Regions from separate parts of the Nocardioides sp. JQ2195 genome, predicted to be linked through region 3. Evidence: predicted binding sites of a transcription regulator. Region 3 holds the regulator's gene; each other region holds the start of a gene.
The links. Region 3 encodes LexA, which represses DNA repair genes until DNA is damaged. Its sites were predicted from a motif close to TCGAACANNTGTTCGA; they were not measured.

Region 1: a site for LexA is predicted at 5,158-5,173, ahead of ncot_RS06840 (DUF6504 family protein). Genes of this name have one in related genera too.
Region 2: a site for LexA is predicted at 1,748-1,763, ahead of ncot_RS19150 (HNH endonuclease signature motif containing protein). Genes of this name have one in related genera too.

Annotation. Positions count from the first base shown of each region.
Region 1 is NZ_CP050902.1:1,414,675-1,421,871, forward strand. It holds gene ncot_RS06800 (NAD(P)/FAD-dependent oxidoreductase) at 1-544, opposite strand, end outside; gene ncot_RS06805 (DUF4126 domain-containing protein) at 612-1,202, opposite strand; gene ncot_RS06810 (ArsC/Spx/MgsR family protein) at 1,332-1,691, opposite strand; gene ncot_RS06815 (YbaK/EbsC family protein) at 1,695-2,159, opposite strand; gene ncot_RS06820 (hypothetical protein) at 2,257-2,571, shown strand; gene ncot_RS06825 (hypothetical protein) at 2,577-4,142, shown strand; gene ncot_RS06830 (hypothetical protein) at 4,185-4,622, shown strand; gene ncot_RS06835 (hypothetical protein) at 4,619-4,993, shown strand; gene ncot_RS06840 (DUF6504 family protein) at 5,348-5,752, shown strand; gene ncot_RS06845 (SAV_6107 family HEPN domain-containing protein) at 5,767-6,267, shown strand; gene ncot_RS06850 (DNA polymerase III subunit alpha) at 6,260-7,197, shown strand, end outside.
Region 2 is NZ_CP050902.1:4,017,589-4,024,785, reverse strand. It holds gene ncot_RS19160 (DUF2975 domain-containing protein) at 27-584, shown strand; gene ncot_RS19155 (aminoglycoside phosphotransferase family protein) at 581-1,501, opposite strand; gene ncot_RS19150 (HNH endonuclease signature motif containing protein) at 1,778-3,115, shown strand; gene ncot_RS19145 (lipase) at 3,237-4,322, shown strand; gene ncot_RS19140 (PEP-utilizing enzyme) at 4,562-6,238, shown strand; gene ncot_RS19135 (PEP/pyruvate-binding domain-containing protein) at 6,235-7,041, shown strand; gene ncot_RS19130 (MFS transporter) at 7,034-7,197, shown strand, end outside.
Region 3 is NZ_CP050902.1:3,424,389-3,431,585, reverse strand. It holds gene secD (protein translocase subunit SecD) at 1-772, shown strand, start outside; gene ncot_RS16270 (ATP-dependent DNA helicase) at 1,031-3,010, shown strand; gene ncot_RS16265 (hypothetical protein) at 3,057-4,457, opposite strand; gene lexA (transcriptional repressor LexA) at 4,521-5,237, opposite strand; gene ncot_RS16255 (LysM peptidoglycan-binding domain-containing protein) at 5,443-5,853, opposite strand; gene ncot_RS16250 (ABC transporter ATP-binding protein) at 6,384-7,197, opposite strand, start outside.

The DNA.
Region 1 (7,197 bases), 2.0 Mb from region 3:
GGCGCTTGGCGAGCATCTCGCGGGTGAAGATCCGTGCCGTGGTCTCCTTGCTGGCGAACTCGGGTATCCACGGGCGCTCGAGGTAGTCACGGCGGATCGCCTCCCAGTCGTCCGCGAACGCCCCGACGTAGGACGCCCACTGGTCACCGAGTCCCGGCGCCAGGTCGTCGAGCGCCTCGACCTGCGCGGCGCGCGACCCACCGGGCAGGGCGACGCGGGTGTCGTCCTCGAAGTGGTGGGTGCGGATGATCTCCTGCGGGACCAGGTCGATCTCGCGCTCGAGGGGCCGTCCCGACTTGCGGAACAGGTCGCGCACGACGGCGGGCAGCAACGTGGCCGAAGGACCGGCGTCCCAGGTGAACCCGTCCTTCTCCACGGTGCCCATCGCCCCGCCCAGGTGGGGGAGACGTTCCACGAGGGTGACGTCGTGGCCGAGCTTGGCCAGCCGCGCGGCCGACGCCATGCCACCGAAGCCTCCACCGATCACCACCACGCGCGCCATGCGGTGAACCCTAGAGGAATGGTCGGCGCTGCTGGTGACCAGTTCGTCGCGTCAACGAGCCGTGCGCAGGAATTCCGCTCGAAGGATGCTGCGAACCCTGCGGTGGGGTTCAGGCGTACGCCGGGGGGTGGCGGTCCCGGCCCTTCCAGCGCCGCCAGAACTTCCGGATCAGCCTGGCCGCGAAGTAGAGCACGACGAGCCCGGTGACCAGAAGGACCCCGGCGATGCCCGCGGCCGCCACCGGGTGCTCGATGGCGAACCACACGACCCCCAGCACAGCGAAGTCCTCGACGACGCTGGCGGTGATGTTGGTGACCGGCTCGGGCGAGGAGTTGATCGCCATCCGTCCCCCCATCTTGACCAGGTGGGAGGCCAACGCGCTGCCACCCCCGACGACACCGGCGAGCGCGGCGCTGAGCGAGTCGGACTCGCCCGCGACCAGGACGCCGAGGACGGCGCCGATGGTGGGCCGGATGGCGGTCGAGATGGTGTCCCAGGTGGAGTCGATGAGCGGGATCTTGTCGGCGACGAACTCCATCGCATACATGAACCCGGCGAGGGCGAGCACCGGCCAGCTGCCCAGCACGTCGGGGATCTCGCTGACCCCGAGCCGTTCGGCAATGCCCATGACGAGGACGACCAGGTAGGCGTTGACACCACTGGCCCAGCCGTTGGAGAACACCAGTGCAAGCGATTCCACGCAAGGGACTCTAGGCCATCGCCAGCCCGAGGCCGGGCCACGACGCGAACGGTTGCGGAGAAGCTCTTTGGGGCGGAGGTCGCCAACGCTCTCCCGCCCGTGGAGCAGGCGGGGTCGCCACGTGAGCTGCTACGTGCCGATGATGCGGGCCAGTGTCTCGTCGTCGCGCGCGACCACGGCGGTGCCGTCATCGAGGGTGATGATCGGACGCTGGATGAGCTTGGGGTGCTCCGCCAGGGCGGCCACCCAGTCGGCGCGGTGGGCGTCGTCCTTGGGCACGTCCTTCAGGGAGATCTCCTTGGCGATCGGCTCATTCATCCGAGCGATGTGCCACGGGTCGAGCCGGAGCCTGGCCAGCACGTCCTCGATCTCGGCGACGGTCGGCGGGTCGTCGAGGTAGCGGCGCTGGGTGTACTCGTTGCCGGCCTCGTCGAGCGTGCTCGCCGCAGTGCGGCACTTCGAGCAGGCCGGGTTGATCCAGATCTCCACGGTCTATTCCACCTCGAGCTCGGTTGCGCCGGTCATCGCGACCAGCTCGTCGAAGGTCGTGCTGAACACCGCCGCGGGATGGCCCGCGGCGGCCCAGACCACGTCGTACCTGCGCAGCCACGGGTCGATGAACGTCGGCACCGGCGTCGGGTGGGCGATGGGGGAGACCCCGCCGATCACCTGGCCGGTGTGGTGCCTGACGAAGTCAGGCCTGGCCCGCTTGAGCGGCCCGGTGGTCGCCTCGACCTTCGCGGTGTCGACGCGGTGCGCGCCGCTGGTCAGGACCAGCACCGGTTTGTCGTCGGAGTCGAAGAGCAGGCTGTTCGCGATCGCACCGACCTCGCAGCCCAACGCGTCCGCGGCGAGGGCCGCGGTGTGCACGGAGTCGGGCAGCACGACGATCTCGCCGGAGCCGCCCTTCTCGGCCAGGGCGGCCCGGAACTTCTCGATGGAGGCGTGTTCAGCCATGCGGCAGACTCTAGCGGTGCGCCGGACGGTCATGGTGTGTCAGGAGGTTTGCAGCTCGCGAGGCCGGGAAGACCACTCGGCGAGACGAAGGGGACCCATGGGATTCGAAGTAGTCGTTGCCGACATCAACGCTGCGGCCACGAAGCTGCGGGAAGCCGCGAGGGGCGTCAAGGACGCCGACCCGAGCGCCGACATCGACGACATCGCCACGGCACTCCCCGGAAGCAGGAGCGGGCCCAAGGCCACCGCGCTGGGCACAGCGTGGAAGTCCCGGTTCAAGAAGTGGCACGACGACGCGGTGGCCGAGGCCCGGGAGCAGGAGAAGAGCGCCGATTCCTACGACGCCTCCGACTACGCCTCCGACCTGCGGATCCGCCAGCACGGGCTGTACCACCGGAGGGGGATCGAGTAGGGATGGTGTCCATCGACAACCTCATCGACTGGAAGCCCGGGGATCTCGACACGGTGGCCGATGTGCTGATCAAGCAGCGCAAGGCGTTGGTCGACCTGCAGGACGAGATCGACGACTCCGATCCGCCGCTGAGCTGGGCCAGCCAGGCAGGGGACAACGCGCGCACGTCGCACGAGAAGCTGCGGCTCCGGCTCAACGACATGGTGGCCGAGGTCTCCGACATCTCCGTCTCCCTCGTCGAGTCCGAGCGGCTGATGAAGGCAGCCAGGACCAAGCTGACCGACGCGCTCGCCCTCGCCCGGACCAAGGGCTACACCGTGGACCACGCCACCGGCTCGGTCACCGATCCCGCCACGTACGTGCACGAGGTCGACGTGTCGCACGCGCAGCGCTCGTTGCAGGTGATCGCCGATGACATCGGCTCGGCGCTCACCGATGCCGACGACGCCGACGCCGCCTTGGCCAAGGCGCTCGACGCCGCGGCCAAGGGCAAGGTGGACGGTGGTGACGAGACGCTCTCCGAGGCGGCGATCCAGCTGCCGCCGTCGATGGACGACCTCACCCAGGAGGAGCTCGTCGAGCTTCTCGGCGGAGACATCGCGATCAGCACGATCAGCGCGTTCCTCGACGCCGAGCTCGAGTTCGCCACGTGGGAGCTCGAGGGGAAGGCCGAGGCCCAGTACGTCGTGATGGCGGACGGGACCGTCAGGATGTCCCTCTCCCTGGAGGCCGGTCTCGGGCGCGAGATCGAGGTGGCCGGCACGGAGGCCGACGTCTCGGCCGGGGGCACGACCTCCTTGGAGCTGTCGTTCGACTCGCCGGAGGAGGCCAAGAAGTTCCTCGACGGCCTCGACGACGCGACCCTGGAGTTCGACGGCCTCGGCGACTTCATGAGTCCCGGCGCGACGGTGGTGTCGAACGTCGCGGACTACGTGATGAAGCAGGACATCACCAGCTTCAAGGTCGGCGTCTACGGCCAGGGTGAGGTCGAGACGGACTCGCCCCTCGGACAGGCCACGATGTCCGGACGGCTGGATGCCTACTACGACGTGGTCAAGGAGGAGATGGGCATCAAGGTGACCGGAAAGCTGGATGTTGACAACGTGGCCGGTCACCAGGACGTCAGCGGGGCTGTCGAGCTCTCCGGAGAGCTCACCGCGAAGAAGAACGGCGACTTCAACGACTTCACGCTCTCGGGGAAGATCGAGGCCAGTGCCCTCAACCAGAAGCTCGGCCTCGACCTGCCTCCCGGCACCAGCACCGGCCAGGGGTTGGACGTCGAGCTGAAGGTCACCGCCGACAACCCTGCGGCGGAGGCCATCAAGTCGGCCGTGGCCCGCGGCGACATGGACGAAGCCACCGAGCTGGCCATGGAGAACGGCAGGGTCGTCATCCGCCAGACCACCATCGAGTCGTTGGCCAGCGAGGAGATCGAGTTCGATGCCGGGGTCGGCGGGGCGGAGATCGAGTACGGCGCATCCGTCGAGACGGCCAACGTGGTCTTCGTGCGCCCGGAAGGGTCGCACGACCTGGTCCAGCTGGACCTCTCGCAGCTGCCTGCAGGAAAGTGATCCGACGTGTTGACACCCCTCACCTCTGCGCACCTTGGCCCGATGACCCTGCCCGTCCCGGCCGTTGCGCCCAGCCACTTCAGTGGCAGGCACGGCGAGATGTGGCAGTGGCTCGGCGACGGTCGGGAGCTGATCAGCCTCTCCCTGGCCGTGCGCGAGACCAGGCTGGGCACCCCGCAAGGCGTGGCCGACCACCTCAGCTGGGAGATCGACCGGATCCGCAAGCAGCTCGATGCAGGCGCTGACTCCCGGGTGCATGCCGGAGTCGACGTACGCGTCCGCGGCGCCGTGGGATCCGCAGCCGCGGACGTCGACGGCACGCAGCGCTCCTTGGAGGTGCGCAACCGGCTGGTCGTGACCACCGACGGCGCCCACATGCACCTGGTGCAGGTGATGGTGCGCGACCACGAGGCCGGCAGGGAGCTCGCCTCGGAGATCTCGTCAGGACTCGTCGTCGAGCCGTGGAACCTGCCCGGATGAAGGCCGCGATCGGGTGCTTGGCGGTGGTCGGGCTGGGCTTCGTCCTCCTGCTCGGCCTGGCCTTCTTCCTCATCGCCGACACCGAGGACCAGGGCGACCTGACGAAAGAGGTCGAGGTCACCGTCACCAAGTCCGAGAAGTGGCGCAAGAACAGCAGCGGCCACAACGTCGACTACACCTATCGCTTCCGTGGCCAGCGTTTCGTCAACGAGACGTGGATCTCCAACGTGGGCTGGATGCCCGGTGAACCGCTGAGTGCCTGCATCAGTCCCGACGAACCGGAGCGGCACGCGCTGCGGACGAACGGCACCGAGGTCTGCGGCGACGACTTCATCGACTTCACCGTGGAGACGGCCGAGCCGGCTCCGTGAGCCTGGCCCGTGCGCCTGGCCCTGCGAGCCTGCCCCGTGGCGCATCTTCCCGAATCACGTCTCCGATCATCTTCCGGTCAGGTTTCTCCGGTCAGGATTCTCCGGACAGGTTTCTCCGGACAGGGGTTGAGTCCTGTCCGTGTGCCGGTGTACCTTTGAGGTGTTCGAACAAATGTTCGATCGCTCCCCGGTGGGGGCGACCTCGACCCCCGCCTCCACCGGGCTCACGCCAGCAGCACGGGCCGCAGCAGCACAGCCGCGGCACAGACCGGCGTGAGGTCGCAGCACCGGGGTCGGAGGGGTCGAGAAGAGACAGGGGTCGAAACCGTCTGAAGCTCTGGGGAAGGAGCGGAAATGCGTCGGTACGACGATCCCGTGGAAGTGCGCAGGGGAATGGTGGGACAGCCCGGCCGTCAGGTCGAGGCGCCCGAGCAGTTCCTCTGGCGCGGCAAGCTGTGGAAGGTGCGCGAGGTCGTCGCGCACTGGGTCGAGACCGGGCCGTGGTGGCAGTCCGCCGACGCCCGTGCCTTGGTCGGGACCGACGGGGAAGAGGTGCCCCGCCGATCGGCGGGCAGGTCGCCCGGCAGGTCGCCCGGCAGGGGACTGTCGGTGGCCAGTGCTGGACTGCTCTCAGAACGGGAGATGTGGCGGGTCGAGGCCGGCTGCGGAATGAGCGGGGGCCTGGGCACCACGGGGGTCTTCGACCTCTCCTTCTCCTGGACTGACGGCAACTGGCAGCTCCTCGGCTGCGCGGACTGAAGGGCGGACGACCCATGACCACGATGAACCCCTACTGCCTCCCGGCAACGACCCACTCCTACCTCGAGCGGGCCGCCGAGTCCCTGCGTGAGGCCATCACCGCGACCGAGGTTCCTGCTCGTTATGCCTGCGCCCATGTCGCAGCACTGCGGGCTGCTGCTGCCCTGATCGCGGCCAGGGCCGTGCCCGTGGCGGCGACCAGCCGACGACGTGCCCAGAAGAATGCCTGGGTGCTGCTCGCCGAGGTGGCCCCCGAGCTCGCCGAGTGGGCGACGTTCTTCGCCTCCGGCGCTGCCAAGCGAGCTGCCGCCGAGGCCGGCTCGACCCGAGCCGTCACCGAGCGCGAGGCCGACGACCTGGTCCGTGAGTCCGATCGGTTCCTGGCCGTCATCGAGCAGTCGCTCGGCCTGTCTCCCCACGTGTCCCACGACGGTCAACTGGCACTGCGGGCCGGAGGCGCACGCTGGGTGGAGGGCGCCGGCGTCCTCGACGAGCAAGCCGGGAGAAGTGCCTGACCCGTTCGTCCATCTCCACGTGGCCTCGGGCTACTCGCTCCAGCACGGCGCAAGCCATCCCCACGTGCTGGTCGAGCGCGCCCTCGAGCAGGAGATGGACACGCTTGCGCTGACCGATCGCAACGGCACCTACGGTGCGGTGCGGTTCGTCAAGGCCTGCCAGCAGGCCGGGATCCGACCGGTGCTGGGGGTGGACCTGGCGTATGCGGGGTCTCCGTGGCGTGGTGTCGAGACGGCTCGTTCCTCGCCTCCTCAACCACCGTCGGGGGCAGGGCGCCCCCGCACGCCGGTGCGCGGCGGTGCATTTCGCGAGCAGGGGCTCCCGCGGGCGGTGTTCCTGGCCTCGGGCAAGGCCGGATGGGCGGCGATCTGCCGACTCGTCTCGGCCACCCACCTGGCCGGCGAGCGAGGTCGGCCGGTGACCACGCCCGAGCTGATCGCCGAGCACCTCGGAGACGACGTGCTCGTGCTGCTCGGGCCGACCTCGACGCTGGGCGACGCCGCCACGGCGCGTCGCGACGACCATGCCCGCGCGGTCCTCGACCGCTGGCGCGAGATCGTGCCGCCCGGCAACCTGGTGGTCGAGGTGACCTCCCACCGGCTCCCGGGCCACGGCCCGGGGTCATCACCCCACGCCGCCCGGATGGTCGGGGTGGCTCGCAGCGCCGGCCTCCCGGTGGTGCTGTCCAATGCCGTCCGGTACGCCGATCGGCTCGACGCCCCGACCATCGACGTGCTCGACGCAGCCCGCACCCTGGTCCCGCTGGGCTCGGCCGGGTTGTCCCGTGTCGGGCCGGGCGGCTTCCGGGGCAACGCCGAGGGCTTCCTCAAGTCCGGCAAGCAGATGCACGACGTGGCCGAGGAGATCTGCCGCCATGCCGGGCTCGGGAACGACACCGCCCACGCCGGCCAGGAGCTGCTGGCCCAGAC
Region 2 (7,197 bases), 590 kb from region 3:
CGCGGCCTCCGTCGTCATGACACTCGGTGTCGGCCGACCTAGACGGTCGCCTGTTCCTCGACGCCGCCCCGGGCTGGAACCCCCTCATTGCCTCCCTCTACACAATGACGGTGCTCAGCCTGCTCGTCCTTGCCTTCCTGCTCTCGCAGCTCTGGTTGCTGCTGCGTGCCGTCTCCCATGACGCACCATTCACCGACCAGGTCGTACGCCGACTGCGAGTCATGGGCCTCACCCTGATCTTGTGGGAGCTGCTGGAGCCGTTCCTGTGGTTGTTCCTCAGCCCCAAGGCTTGGGACTACAGCTTCCTCGTGGCCGGCGATCAGGGTGTGGCCTGCAGCTGGGATCGATGGAACCGGGCGGCCCGGAGCTCACGCGGATGTCTTCGGCGCCCTGCTACTGCTGCTGGCGGGAGTCTTCAGGCGAGGTGTGCGTCTGCAGAACGACCAGAGGTTCACGGTCTGATGGCCATCGACATCCGCCTTGACCACGTTCTGCTCGACCACCGGATGACGCTCACCGAGCTGCAGGGCGTGGCCATTCGTCAAGACGCGCGGCCCGGCCATCTCCTTCGCGCCCATCCCTAGCGCAGGGCAACGCCGACCTCGTCGGCCACGGCCTCCACCATCGTGGTGAGCCGAGCCGTGCGAGCGGGCATGGAGTCGCGATAGTCCGCAAGCGTCAGCAGGCCCGGCCCGACGAACGCCCACGCTCGCGCTCGCAGCCACGTGGCCTCGTCGGCACCGGACTCGGTGCGGAGAACCTCTCGAGCCGGCGCATCGAACAGGCTCCAGGCATAGAGGAGGTCGACGGCGGGGTCGCCGATGCCCAAGCCACCGAAGTCCACCACCCCGACCAGTTCCCCCTCGGCGGAGGTCAGCAGGTTCTCGGCCGACAGATCCGTGTGCACCCAGCACGCAGGTCCGGGTGCAGGCGGGACGTCGCGGATCCGCCGCCAGGCCTCCGCCACCCGGCGTGGGTCGAAGAGGTCCTTCAGCTCGCGGGCTGCACTGGTGGCCCAACCATCGATCACGTCCGTCACCGGTTCGCCCGCCCGATATCCCCACCGCGCCGCCCCGGCGGGCAACTCCCACGTGTCCGCCGCGTGCAGGCGGCCCACGAACCGACCCAGACCCAGCGCTGCACGCGCCTGCGCGGCCGGGTCGAGCTGCTCCGGGGTCTCGCCCGGGACCCAGGACACGACGGTCCACGGCCGCGGGAACAGTGAGGACCGTTCCGCCATGAAGCGAACGTCGGGCACGGGTGTGCTGAGGTGCGGCGCGAGAAGGGGGAGGAACTCTGCTTCCTTCAGCAGGTCGTCGACGTAGGCGTCCGACCGGGGCAGTCGTACGGCGTGCTCGTCCCCGACGCGGAAGACCCAGTTGCTGCTGCCCGAGGCCCGGCTGGGCTGCACGTCCTTGCCCGCGAGCTCCGGGAACTGTTCACGCAACAACCGCGCAACCAGGCTGGCATCGGGGGCGACGTCGTCATTGGCGTCTTCCACCCGCCCATCGTTGGCGTCGCCGACCTCGATCTCAACCGAGTTTCAGGGGGCAACGCGCGGTGGCGGCAGGGCCATCGAGAATCCTTCCGGAGCGAGCCAGCGCGCTCGAGATGCCGAGCCAGCCAAAGCCCAGGCAAACCTGCGGCCTCTGACCTGCAACGACACAACCCTGTGGACGAAAACCGGGTCGAAAGTGCCTCTGACCTGCGGAAATACTTCTCCACAGATCACCCGAACCCCTTGTCGTCGAACGTCCGTTCGAAGTAAAATCTGACCATGTCCAGCACCTTCGCACCCGCCTCCTCGACCGTCGCCGAGGTGCTCGAAGATGCCCGGGCGATGCGTCAGGTCTCCGACGACGCCGAACGGCTGATCCTGCTCCGAGCCACCGAATGGGCGGCCACCCACCCCGTCAGCGGCCCTCACGACACGGGTGCCTTCGAGGTCGTCCAGGTCGACGAGTTCCGGGTGCAGACCCTGCCCCAGATGGCCTACGACGCTGGTGCAGAGTTCGCGTTGGCCATCGGACTGTCCCACGAGGCCGGCGACCGGCTGATCCACGAGTCGATGGAGCTGCGTCATCGCCTGCCACTGGTCTGGGCACGCCTGGCGAATGGAGAAATCACCGCCTGGCGCGCTCGCCGGATCGCTGCGATGACCATCGGCCATCCCGACGACGTCGCCGCCCACGTCGATGAACACGTCGCACCCATCGCCCACAAGGTCGGGCTGATCACCATCGAACGCCTCATCGACGAAGCCATGTTGGTCCTCTACCCCGAACAACGCGAGCAACAACAACTCGAAGAGCTCGACAAGCGACGAGTCGACCTCGACACGAACTTCTCCCACACCGGCATCGCCCACATGCGCATCGATGGCGACATGAAGGATGTGCTCGACTTCAACGACGCCATCAACCGGATCTCGAAGATCCTCGGTGACCTCGGCGTTCCCGAGTCCCACGACGTGCGACGCGCGATGGCCATCGGCATCCTCGCCGACCCTGCTGCAGCCCTCGACCTGATCAACGACACGATGACCCCGGGGCGTCGTCCGAGCAAGAAGATGACGCTCGTCGTCCACCTCTCACAAGCCGCGATCGACGGAACCGCCATCACCGGCCGGTTCGAGAATGGCCGTATCCCGCTCCTGGTCCAGCAGATCCGTGACTGGGCGGGTCGTGAAGACACCCATCTCACCGTCACCCCGGTCATCGACCTGGCCGACCACGAGAACGTCGAACAATACGAACTCCCCGATCGGCTCAAGCACCGCATCGATGCCCGTGACCACACCTGTGTGTTCCCGTTCTGCACACGCACCGCGAAGCGCTGCGACCACGACCACACCATCCCGTTCCACGAGGGAGGCGCTTCGTGCGAATGCAACGTCGCAGCCCTGTGCCGACGCCACCACCGCATGAAGACCCACCAGGGTTGGACCTACACCATCATCGAACCCGGCGCCTACCTCTGGTGCTCGCCCGCCGGCCGCCGCTACTACCGCGACAACACCGGCAGCATCGACGTCACACCAGAAGACCGACCAACCTCCGACAACGGGTGCTTCCAACGACCATCAACTGGGTCGCCACCGACCAACAGTCCCTGACACGACCTCGAGGAACTGCCTCGCGCCGAGCTGGCTGTCAGGACCTGGCCCCCAGGAACGTGATCTCTTGACCGCGCCATGCACGCGTAACCGGAGGATGCGTGCTGGCGTTGAACTTGACGTGACCCTTCGCCGCCGTGCTGCCGCCTCTGCCCTCGCGCTCTCGCTCTCGCTCACCCTCGCGCTTGCTGTGTCCGGCGCGCTCACCGTGGGCACGAGTGCCACGGCAGCCACCAGCACCACCCCGTCGTACGCCCATCTGGGCAAGGCCGGACCGAGGCTTCGGGTACCGGCCGCCGACCTGCGGGCCTCCCTCGAGTGCCACGGCAACCCCGCCGCCAAGCGCCAGCCCGTGCTGCTCAACCCCGCGACCAGCGTGACGCCGGAGCAGAACTACTCCTGGAGCTACGAGCCCGCGTTCACAGCGCAGCACCGCTACTGGTGTGCGGTGACGATGCCGTTCCACACGTACGGCGACATCCAGGTCGCCGGTGAACACCTCGTGCACGCGATCCGGACGATGCACCGTCGGACCGGTCGCCGGATCGCCGTCCTCGGTCACAGCCAGGGCGGCATGAGCATGCGCTGGGCGCTGCGCTTCTGGCCCGACACCCGCGCCATGGTCGACGACGTGATCGGGATGGCCCCCTCCAACCACGGCACGACGGCGATCACCGGCTGCATCAAGGGGCTCACCACCTGCACGCCGGCGGTGTGGCAGCAGCAGAAGGACTCCAGGTTCATGAAGGCACTGAACTCGCGAGCCGAGACCTTCAGGGGCATCTCCTACACGGTGATCTACACGCACACCGACGAAGTCGTGACGCCCAACGGCAGCGCCGCCACCTCCTCCTCGGCGCTGCGGACCGGTCGCGGACGCATCACCAACGTGGCCACCCAGGACGTCTGTCCCACCGACGTCTACGAGCACCTCACCGTCGGCACGATCGACCCGACGACCTATGCCTTGGTCATGGATGCGTTGACGCACCGTGGCCCGGCGGACCCCGCGCGGATCGGCACCTCGAGCTGCGGCCAGCTCTACATGCCGTACGTCGACCCGACCTCCGTGGACACCTACCTGCAGCCGCTCCAGGCATTGCTCGGGCTGGCCAGCACGCCGCTGCCCCTGGTCAACCTCACCGGCGCGCCGATGGTCAGGGCCGAGCCGAAGCTGCGCTGCTACGTCTACGCCGGCGGCTGCTGAGGAGGCTCCACCCCACCGGCCCCCAGAGGCCGGGGTGGGCGAGGGTGCTCAGGTGGACCCACGACTCCTCGAGGTAACGGCCTGACTGATGCGCTTCGGCGCACGGGAACGGCAGCAACGGATGCGCTCGAGGAACGCGCCCGAGCGACGGCCTACACCAATTGAGGTAGATCCGGTCACCTCCCTGTCGGATCGGCGCGCTCGGACGTTCAATGGTGAGGTTGACCGCAGGAGCGAACATGGACGAGATCACGTGGGACCCTCCGGGCAAGGGACCGTGGGAGCTGGAAGCCACCCACTACCCCCGTCCGATGTCGAGGTTCATCCAGGCCGGGTTCTGCCGCGCCTTCGCCAAGGGCTTCGCGGAGGGAACCGCGAACTACGGTCTGCTGCTCGACCACCTGGAGCCGGGCGTGGTGAACGGCTTCATGTTCACCCAGCCCGCCGCGTTCGCTGCTCCGAAAGGGGCGATGGGGCCGCCGCCGGGGCCGATCCTGTGGCTGATGTGCCGCCTCCATCCCGGGATCCGGGCCCGCATCAAGGCCAACGTGCGCGCGATCGCGGAGAAGCGCTGGCGTCAGGAGATGACGACGTGGGACACGGTGGACAAGCCCGCGGCCATCGCCGCGCACCGCGCGATCCAGGCCGTCGAGGTCGGCGCGCTCTCCGACGACGAGCTCGCCGACCACGTCCTGCGATGTCGTGACCACATGGAGGACGCCGTACTCCTCCACCACCGCTACACCGTCACCTCGACCTTCGTGACCGGGGACTTCCTCGCCGGAGCGACCGAGTGGTCGGGGGTGCCCGCCGGCGAGCTGATGGCGCTGCTCCGAGGCACCTCTCCGGTCTCCACGGGATTCGCCAGCGACGAGCTCGACCGTGCGGCCAAGGCGATCACCGCCAGTGATCGGGCCCGGGACGTCCTCCACGGTGGCGGTGCCGCCGACGAGGTTCTGGCCGCGCTGGCCGCCGATGCCGCCGCGGGTGAGGAGGTCTCCGGCTACCTCGAGGCGGTGCGCCATCGATCCGTCGGGTACGACGTGGGCGACAGGACGGCGGGGGAGATGCCGGAGCTGTTGCTGGGTGCACTTCGCGCGGCTGTCGCCGGGACCTCGGCGGCGCCGGAGTCGGAGTCTGGTCTGGGCGCCGTGCGGGCCGCCGTACCCGCGGAGTTCCTCGCGGACTTCGATGACCGCTACGCAGAGGCGAAGCTGATGAACCGGTTGCGCGACGAGCGGGGCAACTACTCGGACGGCTGGGCCACCGGGCTGGCCCGTCGAGCTCTGTTGGAGGCGGGCCGTCGGCTCGCCGGCGTCGGGAAGCTGGCCGACGCCGAGCACGCGGTCGACCTCGAGGCCGCCGAGGTCGCCGACCTGCTCCGCGGCGGCTCGTCCCCGTCGGCCGCAGAGGTGGAGGAGCGCTTCCTCTGGCGTACGACGCACACCATCGCCGACGCCCCGCCGTTCCTGAGAGCGATGCCCGCGCCGCCACCGCCGGTGCACCTGCTCCCCAAGCAGGCCCGGCGAAGTGCCGTTGCCGTGGACACGATGATCTCGAACCTGTTCGTCCCTGCGGACAAGCCCAACACCGCGACAGTCCTCCACGGGCTCGCGGTCAACAAGGGCAGCTATGAGGGAACGGCTCGACTCGTCGACAACGCCGGTGACTTCTCGCGGATCGAGCAGGGTGACGTCCTCGTCACCCGGATGACCTCGCCCTACTTCAACGTCGTGCTGCCGTTGCTCGGCGCGATCGTGACGGACCGCGGCGGACAGCTGTGCCACGCAGCGATCGTGGCTCGCGAGTACGGCATCCCCGGCATCGTCGGAACCCGCGACGCAACGAGCACGATCCCGGACGGTGCCCGTGTCCAGGTGGACGGCGCGACCGGTGAGGTTCGGTTGCTCGCGTGAGCATCGTCGCCCTCTCCGACGCGTTGGACGGGGGCGCCTTCGGTGGAAAGGCGGTGCAGCTCGCTGCTGCCCTGCGTGCCGGACTCCCGGTGCCGGGCGGCTTCGCCCTGTCGTGCCAGGCGGTGGAGGCGGTGGCCTCCGGTGACGTCGAGCTCCTCGGCACCCTCGCAGGCGAGTGCACGCTGGACCGGCCGCATGCCGTCAGGTCGAGCGCCGTCGGCGAGGACTCGGAGGCGGCGAGCTTCGCGGGCGCCCACCTGACCGTCCTCGGTGCCTGTGGCCTGGCCGCGATCGCGGTGGCGGTCCGGCAGGTGCACGCCTCTGGTGTCGATCCGAGCACGCGCGTCTACCGGGAACAGCTCGGACTGGACGACGCCAGCCCGATGGCCGTCGTGGTGCAGCAGCTCGTCGACGCGGACGTCGCCGGTGTTCTCTTCACGCGCAACCCGGTCACCGGTGCCGCCGAGCGCGTCATCGAGGCGAGCTGGGGGCTGGGCGAAGCCGTCGTCTCGGGCGCGGTCACCCCCGACCACTACGTGCTCGACGAATCCGGCGTGCTTCAGCAGATGGTGCCGGGCGAGAAGGACGTCGCGCTGCGGCGCACCGAGCACGGAACGGTCGAGGTGGCGGTGCCCGCTCACCTGGTCTCCACGCCCTGCCTGGGCGCGCCCGAGCTGGCCGGACTCAACCAGCTGGCCCTGGCCTGCGACACCGTGTTCGGCTCCTCCGAGCACGACATCGAGTTCGCGTTCCGCGCAGGGAAGCTCTTCCTCCTGCAACGCCGGGCCATCACCGGTGGCTGACCGGAGCACCTCCCGCGGACTCGTCGCTGCCTGCCTGGCGGCGTCCCTGATGCCGCTCAACTCCACCATGATCGCGGTGGCCGTCCCGGACGTCTCGGCGGAGCTGGACCACGACCCGACCACGGTCACCCAAGCGCTGGTCACGACGTACCTGGT
Region 3 (7,197 bases):
GATCACGGCCGACAAGGCGCGTGACGTGGTCTCCGGCGTCGGCCTGCCCGAGGCCGTCGTGCAGATCGTCAAGGGCAGCGACGACGTCGAGCGGGTCTCGATCCGCGCCGGCGACATCTCCGACGCCCAGAAGGCGGAGATTGAGGAGGGGCTGGCCAACGAGGCCGGCAAGACCACGCAGTACAGCGACGACACGGTTGCGGCCAGCCTGGGCCAGGAGCTGAAGGAGAAGGCGCTCTGGGCGTTCATCATCGCCCTGATCGCGCAGATGATCTATCTGGCCTTCCGGTTCCACTGGACCTTCGCCGTGTCGGCCGTGGGTGCGATGTTCCACGACGTGATCATCGTGACCGGCATCTTCGCGTGGCTCGACAAGCCCATCGACGGCATCTTCCTCGCCTCGGCGCTGACCATCGTCGGTCTGTCGGTCAACGACACCGTGGTCGTCTTCGACCGGATTCGAGAACGCTGGCAGGGAACCCGGACCGGTACCTTCTCCGAGGTCAGCAACACCGCCTGCATCGAGACGATGCCGCGCACCATCAACACCGGTCTCGGCGCCATGTTCATCCTGGCCGCGCTCGCGTTCCTCGGTGGCGACTCGCTGCAGGACTTCGCGATCGCGCTGCTGCTGGGCCTGATCATCGGTACCTACTCCTCGGTGTTCTCCGCGACCCCGGCGCTGATCTACCTGCAGAAGCTCTCGCCGTTCTCGCGGGAGAAGAAGCAGAAGAAGGAGCGCAACCCGGAGGACTCGGGCGCCGTCGTCTGATCCCGGCTCGCTGCGCGCGTCGCGTCGTACGCCGGCACCTGGGCGCGTCGTACGCCGGCACGTGCGCGCGTCGTGCGTCGGCTCGTGGGTGGTGCTGGTGTCACTCCGCACGTGACCAGTCGCTGGTGGAGTGACACGGACGCCGCGTCGCACGCGCGAGGACACCCGGGACTGCACCCGGGGCGACAGCGGGTGTCCGTGGTGGCGGCTAGGGTTTCGGGGTGCCGGCAAGCCCGATGGATGCGACTGGAGTGAGCGATGACTGAAGCAGCCGAGACCACCAAGGTGGCCGCGCTGCTGGGCGAGGCGGTCGAGGCCCTGGGTGGGCAGGAACGTCCCGGCCAGGTCCAGATGGCCGACGCGGTGGCCCGGGCGATGACCGACGACGAGCACCTGCTCGTCCAGGCCGGCACCGGCACCGGCAAGTCGCTGGCCTACCTCGTGCCCAGCCTGATGCACGACAAGCGCGTGGTCGTCGCGACGGCGACCCTCGCCCTCCAGCACCAGCTCGTCGAGCGCGACATCCCACGCCTGGTCGATGCGCTCAAGGCCAAGCCCGGGATCGACACGTCCTTCGCCGTGCTCAAGGGCCGCTCCAACTACGCCTGCCTCCACCGGGTGCGTGAGGGCGCGCCCGACGACCAAGGGGCACTGGTGGAGCTGCCCAGCGGTTCCATGGGCGCCGAGGTGCTCAAGCTGCGCGAGTGGGCCGAGAAGGAGTCCGAGACCGGCGGCACCGGTGAGAAGGACAACGCGCCCCGCCACACCGAGAAGGTCTGGCGGCAGGTCTCCGTCAGCCACCGCGAGTGCCTGAGCAAGGCCAAGTGCCCCTTCGGGGAGGAGTGCTTCGCCGAGCGCGCTCGCGAGAAGGCGGCGGAGTCACAGCTGATCGTCACCAACCACAGCCTGTTGGCCATCGACGCCATCGAGGGCGTCCCGATGATCCCGGAGTACGACGTCGTCGTGGTCGACGAGGCGCACGAGGTGACCGCCCGGATCACCCAGGCGGCCACCGACGAGCTGAGCGTGGGCGACCTGGAGCGCGCCGCGCGCCGGGCCCAGCGCTACGTCGAGGGTGACGAGGCCAACGACCTCGACGATGCTGCCGGCAGCCTCCAGGACGCCATCGCCCGCACCGAGCCCGGTCGCATCGACCGCATCGACGAGCAGCTCGCTGATGCGCTGGTGCTCGTGCGCGACGCCGCCCGGGCCTGCCTCAGTGCCATCCCCAAGGACTCCGGGGAGGAGGGCGACCCCGGCAAGAACCAGGCCAAGGGAGGAGTGCAGGAGGTCTTCACCACCGCCGAGCGGATGGCCGCCGACCTCGACTCCGACGTGCTCTGGCGCAACGACCGCGACCCCTCGCGCGGCGGCCCGCAGCTGTGCGTGGCGCCGCTCCAGGTGTGGGGCCCGATGCGCGACAAGCTGCTGAGCGACAAGACGGTGGTCTTCACCTCGGCGACCCTGATGCTCGGGGGCGACTTCAGCACGGTCGCCTCGTCCCTCGGGCTCAAGGCCGACGAGCGCATCGCGACCACAGAGACCTCGCCCCGCACCGAGGACGTGCTGCCCTGGCGTGGCATCGACGTCGGCTCGCCGTTCAACTACGGCCAGCAGGCGATCCTCTACGTCGCCCGGCACCTGCCCCCGCCGGGTCGTGACGGACTGGTGAGGGCGCAGCTCGACGAGATCGTCGACCTCGTCGACGCCGCCGACGGGCGCACCCTCGGCCTGTTCTCGAGCAAACGGGCCGCCGAGGCCGCCGCGGAGGAGGTGCGCAAGCGTCTGCCCCACCTGACTACGCTCGCCCAGGGTGAGGCCCAGCTGGCGGAGCTGCAGAAGCAGTTCGTCGCCGATCCGCACACCTGCCTGTTCGGCACGCTCAGTCTCTGGCAGGGCCTCGACGTGCCGGGGGAGACCTGCCAGCTGGTGCTGATCGACCGAATCCCGTTCCCGCGTCCCGACGACCCGCTGATGTCGGCGCGCCAGAAGGCAGCCGACCGTTCAGGCGGCAACGGGTTCATGCAGGTCGCGGCCACCCACGCCGCGTTGCTGCTGGCCCAGGGCACCGGCCGACTGATCCGGACCACCGCTGACCGAGGCGTGGTCGCGGTGCTCGACCCCCGCCTGGTGACGGCTCGCTACGGCAACTTCCTCAAGGCCAGCCTGCCCCCGATGTGGACGACCGCCGACCCCCAGGTGGCGCGCAACGCGCTCAAGCGGCTCGCGGCCGGCTGACCGGGACGCGCCGCGGGCCAGCTCGCGACCCGGTGGCGCGCCCGGCTCAGCCGCCGCAGCGGGAGTCGAGCGTCACCCGGTAGCTGCCGAGGCTGGCGTAGTCGCTGTAGCCCGTCGTCCTCGGGTCGCGGGCTCCGACGCCGTCGATCCGGACGAAGTAGACCCCGGCCCGGCGCTTGCCGGCGTACGTCGCGTCGAGACCGCGCGCCTCGCCGGAGGCGGACGACAGCGGGTTGCGCCGCGCGAGCACCCGGCCGGCCCTGTTGGTCAGGGTCAGGCGGATGTCGAGGTTGGGACTCTCCCCGGCATTGCGGGCGCGCACCGTGAGCTTGGCCCGGCAGGTGGTCCTGATCCGGAAGACGTCGGTGTCGCTGCCCCTGCTGATCACACCCCGCGCGGCCTGCCCAGCACGCAGCCTGGTGGCGCTCCCGGAGCGACCGCCGTGGTCGTCGCGGACCCGCGGAGCACCGTTGGAGGCAATGACGGAGAGGTCGTTCTCGCGGTTGTCGGCGTGAGCGTACTCTCCGCGGCTCCACTGGGTGAGCTGGCGGTTCGACGAGCCCATCAACGGCGCCCAGATGCCGTGGCCGCTCGCGTAGGGACTCCTGCGCGTGCCGTCGTGGGAGAGGCCGAGAGTGTGGCCGGCTTCGTGGGAGACGACGTCGGCGATCCGGCGGGGCTGGTTGTTGACCTCCCGGGGGAACACCCAGAAGTCGCGCAAGCGGTTGGCCCGGGACCGATCGAAGATGTCGACGAACGCCACGCCACCACAGCCGGGGCCACCGCAGACCCGTTTGCGCACCGAGTTGGAGCTGGTGATCACGGCACGTACGCCGAACCGCTTGTCGCCGCTGCCGGAGCGGGTGATGTCCCCGGCGGAGGGACGCTCCGTGGTGACGTCGACGGCGAACGGCGCGTAGTCCTCGGCCGCGCGCTTCCACGCGGACTGGATGGCACGCAGCTCACCGGAGCTGAACCCGGAGCGCCCGTCGGTGTCGAAGGCGGGGGCCTTGATGCAGTCGCCGGGACCGGTCCAGCCACTGTCGCAGACCCGCTCGCCGTTGAAGTCGAGATAGATGGTGCGTTTGCCGCCGGGACGGCTGTGCAGCTCGAACGTCTGGGACAGGGGTGCCGAGGCCCGCGCGACGTGCTCGGACACCGTGGACTCGGCCTGCTCGAAGGTGTCCTGGTGCAACAGTCGGCCGTTGCGCACGCGGGCCGTGGAGTCGGACTCGAGGAGCTCGGTCAGCTCCGGGATCGTCTGGTCCACCGTGTCGGCCACCCGGTCCACGACCTGGCCGTCGAGGTGTTGGCCCGCGGCCGAGACCACGTCGTCGGAGCGGTCGGCACCGCCGCGGTCAGCACTGGTCCGGTCAGCGTGGGCCGGGCTGGTGGACAGCCCGGCGGCCACGAGCGTGAGGACAGCAAGGGTGGAGGTGCGAAGCATGAGCGGATTCTGTCACGCCCTTGCCGCCTCGACGCAGTTGACGACTCACGCCCCGCGCGGGGCTCACACCCGCCGCAGGACCGCGGTGACGATGCCGAGGATGCTGGCGTTGCTGCCGTCGATCGGCTCGTAGGCATCGTTGTGGGGCATCAGCCAGACTTCGCCGTCGCGCCGCTGCAGGGTCTTCACGGTGGCTTCGCCGTCGATCAACGCGGCCACGATCTCGCCGTTGCGGGCGGTCTGCTCCTGACGGACCACGACGTAGTCGCCGTTGCAGATGGCGGCGTCGATCATCGAGTCACCGGAGACCTCGAGCAGGAACAGGGTGCCCTCACCGACGAGCGTCTTCGGCAGCGGGAAGATCTCCTCGACACGCTCCTCGGCCAGGATCGGGCCGCCGGCCGCGATCCGGCCAACGACGGGGACGTAGGTGGCGGACGGCATCGCGTCGCCGATGCCGGTCTCGTCGATGACGGACTCACCGGCCGACCCGACGGCGCGGCCCGGGGCCATCGTCTCGGGCAGGAACACCTGGATCGCGCGGGGACGGTTGGGGTCGCGCTTGATGAAGCCCTTGGCCTCGAGGACCTTGAGCTGGTGGGAGACCGAGGAGGAGCTGGTCAGGCCGACCGTCTCGCCGATCTCGCGCATGCTCGGCGGGTAGCCCTTGCGCTCGAGGGAGTCGCTGATGCTGTTCAGGATGCGCTGCTGGCGCGGGGTCAGGCCCGTCGCGTCGGGAGGCCCGTCGGGGAGTTCGGCGACCTTGTCGTTTCGTGCCATCGGCGTGCCTTCCGCAGTCCTGTCCGGGTGGATTTCCAACGTAGCCTCAATCGCCCTCGGGTTCAAACACCTGTTCGAACGTGTCGCGGGTTCAGGTGCGAGCTGGGTTCGGGCGTGCGAAGGGCGGGGTGGCCGGTTGTCGGCGCCCCGCCCTTCGTCTTCCCCATCCGCAGGCCGGGGTCGAGGCGACCTGCGGAAATCTGTGTCAGCTGATCGGCACGAAGATGGTCTGGCCGGTCATCAGCATCGAGGAGTCGAGCGCGTTGAGCTGCTTGATCTCGTGCACCATGTCACGCACCTCGCCGTCCCCGGCCAGGTCGCCCGCGATGCTCCACAACGTGTCGCCGGACTCGACCACGACTGCCCGGGTCGGCTGGTCGACGCCGGCGTGGTTGGTGGCCGTCGATGCGTTGGCCAGGAGAAGGGCGGCGCCCATGACCACCAGCAGTGCCGCGATGAAGATGACCACGCGGCCGCGCCGGGTGAGGCGGAGCTGGCGCTGGCCGACCTTGCCTTGGCTGGTCTGGCGCTGGCCGACCTGGATCGTGCTGACCTGGCGCTGGCCGACCGGGATCGTGCTGGTCTGGCTGGCGGGGCTGAGGGTCATGGTGCTCATCGAGACCTCCGGGGGAAGTGGGTGGTCGGTGCTGAGCGAATGTCTAACGGTGACCACCGACAACGGCCTCCGGGGAAGCTGTGGAGCTGTCGGGATCGATCAGACTTTCGATCGAACACATGTACGAAGTTAGATCATGTGTTCGAACAAGGCAAGGATTTCCTCGAACAAAGATTCGACGTGTCGTGCGGCGGGTGGACGGGACCGGGAGAGCGCCGTATCCCCACGGCTGTCCGCGGGGAGCCTTCGGCTGCCCAGCGAGGCGCAGACGGCGTCGGCACCGTCCTCTTCGCCGCCGCCCTGTGACGCACGGTGATGAGCGGCCTGTCCGTCTCGAAGGGCTCCGGGTGGGCGGTCGCCCGCGGACTGGCCGCGGTGGACCAATTGGTCCACGGCGGCCAGTGCGGAACGCGTTGCTGTTGGGCCGGGGCGTCAGGGCCCGGCGCTCGGCCACGGTGCCCTCATGGCCGCAGCCCTGGACGTCCCCGACGGAGCCCGGTGAGGCGCGCCGTGGTGCCGACCGACTCGGCTCAGCTGCCCGACCAGGCAGCCCACAGCTCGGCGTACCGACCGCCGGAGCGCAACAGCTCGTCGTGGCTGCCCTCCTCGACCACGCGGCCCTCGTGCATGACCAGCACCCGGTCCGCCGACTCCGACTGGGTCAGCCGGTGCGCGACCACGAGGGCGCCGCGGCCCTCGGTGACGGCCAGTGCGGCCCGTTCGAGGTCGCGGGCGCCGGCAGAGCCCGCCTCGGCGGTGGCCTCGTCGAGCACGACGAACCACGGGTCGGCGAGCGCGATCCGGGCCAGGGCGAGGTGCTGGGCCTGGGCCGGGGTCAGCGGGTGGGCGCCGCCACCGATGACGGTGTCGAGGCCGTCGGGCAGCGCCTCGACCCACCCGAGGGCCGAGACGGTCTCGAGCGCCGCCCGGACAGCGTCGTCGGTGGCGTCGGCGGCGACCAGGGTCACCGCGTCGCGCACGGTGCCGGCGAAGACGTAGAAGTCCTGGTTGATCAACGAGACCCGCTGGCGCAGGACGCTGCTGGGCAGCTCCGCCAATGAGGTGCCGGCCAGGTCCACACGTCCGGACGTCGGCGGCAGGACGCCGGCCGCGATCGCGCCGAGTGTCGTCTTGCCGGCCCCGGTGGCACCGACGAGAGCGACCCGCTCGCCCGGTGCGATGGTGACCGCGACCGAGGAGAGCACCGGGCGCCCCTCGACGTACGCGTGGTCGATGCCGGCGAGTGTCAGTGGCCCCGGAGCGGCCGGCAGCGAACCCGGCCGGGCAGGCGGAGGGGGCAGCAGCGAGACGCCGGCCAGGCGGGAGAGCGAGGCGCCGGTCGAC